One region of the Streptomyces sp. NPDC002773 genome, then DNA from elsewhere that is predicted to be linked to it. Evidence: predicted binding sites of a transcription regulator. Region 1 holds the regulator's gene; the other holds the start of a gene.
What was found. Region 1 encodes HspR, which represses chaperone genes until heat shock. Its sites were predicted from a motif close to TTGAGNNNNNNNNNCTCAA; they were not measured.

Region 1 (4,410 bases):
GAGATCGCCGTCGCGAGCCTCCTGACCGAGCTCCTCCCCGTACTCGACGACGTCGGCCGGGCCCGGGAGCACGGCGAGCTCGTGGGCGGCTTCAAGTCGGTCGCCGAATCGATGGAGACCGTCGTCGCCAAGATGGGTCTGCAGCAGTTCGGCAAGGAGGGCGAGCCCTTCGACCCGACGATCCACGAGGCCCTGATGCACTCGTACGCGCCGGACGTCACCGAGACGACCTGCGTGGCGATCCTGCAGCCCGGGTATCGGATCGGCGAGCGGACCATCAGGCCCGCCCGCGTGGCCGTCGCCGAGCCCCAGCCGGGCGCGGCCCCGGCCAAGGAGGACGGCACGTCGGCCGACGAGGAGAGCGGTGCCCCCGAGGAGGGGTGACGCGCCGATCGTCGGAGCAGGGGTGACCGCCGGAGTCCCGGCGGTCACCGGAGCAGTGACGGACACCGGAGCAGTCCGGAAGGAGGGACGTCGATGAGCACGAAGGACTTCGTCGAGAAGGACTACTACAAGGTCCTCGGCGTCCCCAAGGACGCCACCGACGCCGAGATCAAGAAGGCGTACCGGAAGCTCGCCCGCGAGAACCACCCGGACGCCAACAAGGGCGACAGCAAGGCGGAAGCGCGCTTCAAGGAGATCTCCGAGGCGAACGACGTCCTCGGCGACCCCAAGAAGCGCAAGGAGTACGACGAGGCCCGCGCCCTCTTCGGGAACGGCGGCTTCCGGTCACCCGGCGGCCCCGGCGGCGGCTCGTTCAACTTCGACCTGGGCGACCTCTTCGGCGGCGCCCAGGGCGGCCACGCCGGAGCGGGCGGCTTCGGCGGCGGTGGCGGGATCGGGGACGTCTTCGGCGGCCTCTTCAACCGCGGCGGGGGTGCGGGAGCCCGTACCCAGCCGCGGCGCGGCCAGGACATCGAGTCCGAGGTCACGCTCAGCTTCACCGAGGCCATCGAGGGCGCGACCGTACCGCTGCGGATGTCGAGCCAGCAGCCGTGCACGGCGTGTTCGGGCACCGGCGACAAGAACGGCACCCCCCGGGTGTGCCCGACCTGCGTCGGCACCGGGCAGGTCTCGCGCGGCAGCGGCGGCGGCTTCTCGCTCACCGACCCGTGCGTGGACTGCAAGGGCCGCGGCCTGATCGCGGAGAACCCCTGCGAGATCTGCAAGGGCAGCGGCCGGGCCAAGTCCTCCCGCACCATGCAGGTCCGCATCCCGGCGGGCGTGAGCGACAACCAGAAGATCCGGCTGCGCGGCAAGGGAGCGCCGGGCGAGCGCGGCGGGCAGAACGGCGATCTGTACGTCGTCGTGCACGTCGACGTCCACCCGGTCTTCGGCCGCAAGGACGACAACCTCACCGTCACCGTGCCGGTCTCCTTCACGGAGGCGGCGCTCGGCGGCGAGATCAAGGTGCCGACCCTCGGCGGCCCCGCGGTCACCCTCAAGCTGCCCGCGGGCACTCCGAACGGCCGGACCATGCGCGCCCGCGGCAAGGGCGCGATCCGCAAGGACGGCACCCGCGGCGACCTCCTCGTGACGGTCGAGGTCGCGGTGCCGCAGGAGCTGGACGACAAGGCACGTGACGCCCTGGAGACCTACCGCGAGGCGACCGCCTCCGAGGACCCGCGGGCGGAGCTGTTCCAGGCCGCGAAGGGAGCGTGACCCGTGGACGGGCGCCGACGACAGCCGGGATTCGGCAGCAGGGCGTACGAACTGACCGACGAGTCGCCGGTGTACGTCATCTCGGTGGCGGCCCAGCTCTCGGGCCTGCACCCGCAGACCCTGCGGCAGTACGACCGGCTCGGCCTGGTCTCCCCGGACCGCACGGCCGGCCGGGGCAGGCGCTACTCGGCCCGTGACATCGAGCTGCTCCGCCAGGTGCAGCAGCTGTCGCAGGACGAGGGCATCAACCTGGCCGGAATCAAGCGGATCATCGAGCTGGAGAACCAGGTCGCGGCGCTGCAGAGCCGGATCGCCGAACTGTCGGCCGCGGTCGACGGCGCGGCGGCGGCGATGCGGCAGCGCGAGGCCCAGGTGCACGCCTCGTACCGGCGCGACCTGGTGCCGTACCAGGACGTGCAGCAGGCGAGCGCCCTCGTGGTGTGGCGCCCCAACCGCGGCGAGTAGTACGCGACACGCGCCCGAGGCCCCTTCCGTTCCGACGGAGGGGGCCTCCCGCATGTCAGGCGTCAGGTCAGGGGATCAGCTCGGACACGATGTCGCCCACCGTCTCCCACCAGGGCGCGGCGCCCGTCCCGAAGGCCGCGGCGAGCGCGGTGCCGAGGGCGATGTCGCGGGGGGTCGCGCCGGGTTCCCAGGTGTCGATGACCCGGCCGTCGCCCGAGCTCTGGAGTGTGCCGATCCGCCGCCTGCCCCGGAGGAGGCGGCTCTCGACGTACCCGCAGGGGATCAGCCGGTAGCGCGTGCCGCCGGTCCGTACGTCGACCCGGTAGGAGCGCCGCAGGAGCCGTCCGCGGGCCGGCCGGATGGTGGCGGGGGCCCCGTCCACGGTGAGGGTGAGCAGGGCGGCCCTGCGGGTCCCGATGGGGATGTGGGTGTCGGGGCGGGCCCCGGGGGCACGTACGAGCTCCACGGTGGGCAGCTCGTAGCCGGAGACCCGCAGGGTTCCGGCGGGGCCGTCGAGGTCGATCTGTGCGTACACGGTGGTCAGTCGTTCCGTCCGATGCCGGTCAGGTGCCGCGCGGGGCGGTTGTCCCCGTCGAGGATGCCGGACCGGGCGATGAGGTAGCCGAGCTGGGCCCGGCTGCCGCTGCCGAGGGCGGCGGCGAGTTTGGCGATGTGGGCGCGGCAGGTGCGCACGTTCATGCCGAGGCGGCGGGCGATGGCCTCGTCGACGTGGCCCTCGACGAGGAGCTTGGCGATGGAGCGCTGGACGCCCCCTATGCCGTCCACGGAGGGGCTGTACGGGATCTCCTCCTCCCAGGGCACGCCGTGCAGCCAGAACTGGTCGAAGACGCCGACGAGGTACTGGACGAGGCCTTCGTGGCGCAGTTCGAGGGCGACCTGGCGGTCGCTGCGGGCGGGCACGAAGGCGACCTTGCGGTCGACGATGATCAGCCGGTCGACGATCTCTTCCAGGGTGCGCAGTTCGAGCCCGTAGGGGGCGACCCGTTCGACGTAGGCGAGGGTGGCGGGGTGGTGCCGGGCGGTGTGCTGGTAGAGCGTCCGCATCCGGACACCGCGGTCGAGGAGCGGCTCCATGCGGCGCAGGGCCGCTTCGAGGGTCTCGGGGCGGCGGCCGCTGCCGGGCTGGATGGTGAGGAGTTCCTCGGTGCACTCGTTGATGGCGCGGTCGAGGGCGGCGTTGATGACACTGAGGCCTTCGAGGACGGTGATCGCCTGGGTGCCGGAAGGATCCTGCGTGTGGAGGGCCATGAACGGCTCGAACGCGTCGGCGAGGGCGATGGCGTGCTGCCGGCGGGCCTGTATCTCCTGCTCGATGGGGTGCACGAGCTGGCTGAGGGCGATCGACGGCGGTACGGGGCGCAGCCACTGGCTGTCGTCCGGGTCCGGGTGCAGGAGGGAGAGCGCCCTCAGACAGGGGGCGGCTTCGGCGTCGGCGCGGGCTATGCGGCCGGTGCGGAGAGCGTTCGCATAGAGCTCCTTGCCCACGTCGCATAGGTCACCGTGACTGTGCTTATGACCGGACTCGTCGCATTCTCGCCTCATTTGCACCCCCCTCAGGGTCATGAATTACAGGAACATGATGCCCGGCGTGGCTGGTGAAAGGGGGCGTGCGTGAGCCATCGTCTTACTCGCGGGGGGGAGGTAGTGATCAAAAGAGGTGGAGATCGGTCATGACCAGGATCGTTCGTGCACTTGGCGCCATAGCCGTCGCGGCGGCTGCACTCGGCGCACTCGCCGTCGGCGAGCCCTCGTGGGAGGTCGCCCCGGCGCACTCCGTGGCGGGGTCGGACGAGCCCTCGTGGGAGATCGCTCCGGCGCACTCCGTGGTGGCGGCCCCGGAGGAGCCCTCGTGGGAGAGCGCTCCCGCGGACATCGTCCTCGCGGCACCCTACGAGCCGTCCTGGGAGATCCCTCCCCGGGGCGCGGGCGCGTGACCGTGCCGCCGGACGACCCCAGGTTCCGCCGGGAGATGGCTTCGGCCTACCGATCCGGATGGCACTTCGTCGACCTCGCCACGGCCATCCCCCACCGTGGCGACTCGCTGAAGGTCACCCTCTTCGGAGAGCCGATCGTCGTGGCACGGGAGCAGGACGAGGACGTCCGCGCCTACCGCTGCCTCCGCCGGCCCCGCGGCGCCCCGCAGCCCATCCGCTGTGCCATCCGGTACGGCATGATCTTCGTCAACCTCGACCAGCGGGACCACCAGCTGATCGAGCCCGAGACCATCACCGCCACCCCCCGCAGTGCCTGAGCGATTCCCCC
Region 2 (4,410 bases), on a different contig from region 1:
AGCACCCCGGTCTCCGCGCCCGCCTGGGCGGCGGCGGCCTCAAGGGTGAGCATGACGTTGGCGCCGAGGCCGCGCCGCCGGTGCGCGGGGTCGGTCTCGATCTGGTCGGCGACGGCGGTCGAGCCGGTCGGGGCTATCTGGCCGCGCGCGGCGAGGGTGCCGTCGGGGGCGAGGACCCGGACCCGGATGACGCCGTCCCGGACCTCGGTGGTCCTGGCGTACCCCTCGGGCGGCGCGGGCCGGGCCCCGGCGTCGAGTGGCTTGACCATCATGAAGCCCGGGTCGTCGGGGACCGTCCACCCCTCGGTGATCCACGGCTCCACGTCCTCGGGCGCCGCCATGACCTTGAGCCAGCTGTACGGGGCGGTGAGCCGGGTGCAGAGCGCCCCGACGGAGGCCGCGTCGGGGGCGGGCAGGACGTGCCGTACGACATGCCGGGGGAGGCCCACGTCGATCCGGTAACCCCACGGCTGGGCGACGGCGGCGGGGGTTCCCCGGGAGACCGTCCACCCCGCCACCCACGCAGATGTAATAGACGCCATATCCATGGAGGCATTACAGCCGTTGAGCCTCGCAGACGGGAGGGGTGATCGCTCAGAGCGAACTGCCCGGCGAAGTTTCCAGCTCGCTCAGTCGGCGCTGACCCGGTCGGCGACCGAGAAGTCGGTTTCGCAGTCCGGGCAGGTCGCGTCCCCGAAGACGTAGGTCAACGCGTGGGCGACTTCCTGTCGGCCGTCGGCGAGCGCGATGCCGTGGAGACGCGCGCCGATGCCCTCCAGCTGTGCGGGGCTCGCCGGGCGGAGCGGGCGGGTGTCGATGGTGTCGTCCGACGATCCGTAGTCCTCGCTGGTGCAGAAGAACCCGTGTTCACCGAAGACGATGAACAGGTCGCTTTCGCAGTCCGGGCAGGCGACCTCGTACTCCTCGTTCCCGAGCCCCCAGGCCAGGTCCTCGCTCCATCCCGCGACGCCCTCGAAGCCGAGCATGGATTCCAGGAGGGCGATGTACTCGGTGCGGCCGGTCGCGGTGCGGAGACGGCGCTTCACCGACGCCAGCAGGGCCGCGATCTCCGCCGCGTGCCGTGCGCGCACATCCCCCGCTCCGTGCGGCTGATCGGCGCCCGCCATGATGGCCCCCGCCAGGCCCAGGGCGCTCACGGCTCGTCCCCGGTCCTCGCTCTCGGCCATGTCGGCCAGCCAGGGCAGCGCCGCGAAGCTGGCCGAGTAGACGCTGCCCTGATGGCAGAGCGCGGACCACAGGTCGTTCCAGAGCCCTGACTCGGGCTCGGACGCGATGCGCGCCAGCAGGGTCGGTATGTCCTCGGCGGAGCCGTAGGCGTGAGTGAGTCGCGGCCAATCTGTCATGGCGTGGATCCCATCACGGCCGCGAACGGCCGCGGCGGGATCCCCGTCGCGGGACGGCGGGGGTGATCGCTCAGAGCGAACGAGCGTCCGGGAACATCCAGGGGCTCACATGCATTGAGTCGGCATAGCTCAACTTGACTGCCGAAGGGGAGATCATGGCTTCTGAGTCCAAGGCGTCCGTGCCGCTCACTCTGCCCGTCCTGCCGCTCGACGACGAGGTCGTGCTGCCCGGAATGGTGGTGCCGCTGGACCTCTCCGACAACGACGTACGGGCCGCCGTCGAGGCCGCCCAGGCCGCCGCCCGGCCCGGCGGGGGCAAGCCGCGGGTCCTGCTCGTGCCGCGCGTCGACGGGACCTACGCCGCGACCGGCGTCCTGGGCACCGTCGAGCAGGTCGGCCGGCTCTCCGACGGCGACCCCGGCGCGCTGATCCGCGCCCTCGGCCGCGTCCGCATCGGCGCCGGTACGACCGGGCCCGGCGCGGCGCTGTGGGTCGAGGGCGGCACCGTCGAGGAGACCCTGCCCGACCCGCTGCCCGGTCAGGTCACCGACCTGGTCAAGGAGTACAAGGCACTCGCCACCAGCTGGCTCAAGAAGCGCGGCGCCTGGCAGGTCGTCGACCGCGTCCAGCAGATCGACGGCGTCGGCGCCCTCGCCGACAACTCCGGCTACTCGCCCTTCCTCACCGTCGAGCAGAAGGTCGCCCTCCTGGAGACCGCCGACCCGGTCGCCCGCCTCAAGCTCGCCACCGCCCAGCTCCGCGAGCACCTCGCCGAGCAGGACGTCGCCGAGACCATCGCCAAGGACGTCCAGGAGGGCGTCGACAAGCAGCAGCGCGAGTTCCTGCTCCGCCGCCAGCTCGAAGCCGTCCGCAAGGAACTCCGCGACCTCAACGGCGAGGCGGAGGGCGACGAGTCCGACGACTACCGCGCCCGCGTGGAGGCGGCCGACCTGCCCGAGAAGGTCCGCGAAGCGGCCCTCAAGGAGGTCGAGAAGCTGGAGCGGTCCAGCGACCAGTCCCCCGAGGGCTCCTGGATCCGCACCTGGCTGGACACCGTCCTCGAACTCCCCTGGAACGAGCGGACGGAGGACCGGTTCGACATCCGCGGCGCCCGCGCCGTCCTCGACGCCGAGCACGCGGGCCTGGACGACGTGAAGGAACGGATCACCGAGTACCTGGCCGTCCGCAAGCGGCGCTCCGAGCGCGGCCTCGGCGTCGTCGGCGGCCGCCGCGGCGGAGCCGTACTCGCCCTCGTCGGCCCGCCCGGCGTCGGCAAGACCTCCCTCGGCGAGTCCGTCGCGCACGCGATGGGACGCGAGTTCGTCCGGGTCGCCCTCGGCGGCGTACGGGACGAGGCGGAGATCCGCGGCCACCGCAGGACCTACGTCGGCGCCCTCCCCGGCCGGATCGTCCGCGCCATCAAGGAAGCCGGGTCCATGAACCCGGTGGTCCTGCTCGACGAGATCGACAAGGTCGGCTCCGACTTCCGCGGCGACCCCGCGGCGGCGCTCCTCGAAGTCCTCGACCCGGCGCAGAACCACACCTTCCGCGACCACTACCTGGAGGTCGAGCTCGACCTCTCCGACGTCGTGTTCCTCGCCACGGCCAACGTCCTCGAAGCCATCCCGGAAGCCCTCCTCGACCGCATGGAACTGGTCAGGCTCGACGGCTACACGGAGGACGAGAAGGTCGTCATCGCCCGCGACCACCTGCTGCCCAGGCAGCTGGAGCGGGCCGGCCTCGAACCCGGCGAGGTCGTCCTGGAGGACGCGAGCCTGCGCAAGCTGGCCGGCGAGTACACCCGCGAGGCGGGCGTCCGCACCCTGGAGCGGGCCGTCTCCCGGCTGCTCCGCAAGGTCGCGGCCCAGGCGGAACTGGGCGACCGGAAGCTGCCGTTCACGGTCACCCCGGACGACCTGCGGGACCTCATCGGACGACCGCACCACGTGCCCGAGTCGGCCCAGGACCCGGCCGAGCGCCGCACCGCCGTGCCGGGCGTCGCCACCGGGCTCGCCGTGACCGGCGCGGGCGGTGACGTCCTCTTCGTCGAGGCGTCCCTCGCCGACCCGGAGACCGGCGCCGCGGGCCTCACCCTCACCGGCCAGCTGGGCGACGTGATGAAGGAGTCGGCGCAGATCGCGCTCTCCTTCCTCCGCTCGCACGGCGCCGAACTGGAGCTGCCCGTCACCGGCCTGAAGGACCGGGGCGTGCACATCCACTTCCCGGCGGGCGCGGTCCCCAAGGACGGGCCGAGCGCGGGCGTCACCATGACGACCGCACTCGCCTCGCTCCTGAGCGGCCGACAGGTCCGCACGGACGTGGCCATGACCGGCGAGGTCTCCCTCACCGGCCGGGTCCTGCCGATCGGCGGGGTGAAGCAGAAGCTGCTCGCCGCGCACCGGGCGGGCATCACGACGGTCGTGATCCCCAAGCGGAACGAGGCCGACCTGGACGACGTCCCGGCCGAGATCCTGGAGAAGCTGGAGGTCCACCCGGTGACGGACGTCCGCCAGGTCCTGGAGATCGCCCTGACACCGGCGGCGGTGCCGGTGGGGGTCGCGGCCTGACCGGACGGCTCCCCGGCGCCGGAGCGGGACGTCCTTCGCGGACGCCCCGCTCCGGCGTGCCGGGGGAGACGCGTACCCGGAAGTAATTGGCCACCCGGATGTCAGTCGGGGCTGGCATGCTCGTATGCATGAACGACGACGCCTTCTGGGCTCTCATCGACGAGTTGAGCCGCCGACCCGGTGACCGGGACGAGCGGCTGGAGTGGCTGCGGGCGGAGCTGCTCCGGCGACCGGCGACCGAGAGCGTGGTCTTCCAGGTGCGGCTCGAGGACGCGTGCGGGACCGCCGACACGCGCGCGGTGTGGCGGGCGGCGAACCGGGTCGAGGGCGGCGCCTGCACCGACGACGGCTTCCACTACTTCACGCTGTGGCTGGTGGGTCAGGGACGCAAGGTGTACGAGTCGGTCGTCGCCGATCCGGACGCGCTGGCCGACCTGCCCGGGATACGGGCCCTCGCGGGGCGCCACCGGAACGAGTGG

Region 2: a site for HspR is predicted at 1,479-1,497, ahead of lon (endopeptidase La). Genes of this name have one in related genera too.

What each region holds. Positions count from the first base shown of each region.
Region 1 is NZ_JBEOVO010000002.1:63,268-67,677, reverse strand. Features, by position in the region: gene grpE (nucleotide exchange factor GrpE) at 1-384, shown strand, start outside; gene dnaJ (molecular chaperone DnaJ) at 478-1,662, shown strand; gene ABT034_RS02870 (heat shock protein transcriptional repressor HspR) at 1,666-2,127, shown strand; gene ABT034_RS02865 (hypothetical protein) at 2,195-2,662, opposite strand; gene ABT034_RS02860 (helix-turn-helix transcriptional regulator) at 2,668-3,711, opposite strand; gene ABT034_RS02855 (hypothetical protein) at 3,819-4,082, shown strand; gene ABT034_RS02850 (Rieske (2Fe-2S) protein) at 4,079-4,399, shown strand.
Region 2 is NZ_JBEOVO010000023.1:99,380-103,789, forward strand. Features, by position in the region: gene ABT034_RS25160 (GNAT family N-acetyltransferase) at 1-548, opposite strand, end outside; gene ABT034_RS25165 (hypothetical protein) at 630-1,364, opposite strand; gene lon (endopeptidase La) at 1,520-3,931, shown strand; gene ABT034_RS25175 (DUF4240 domain-containing protein) at 4,060-4,410, shown strand, end outside.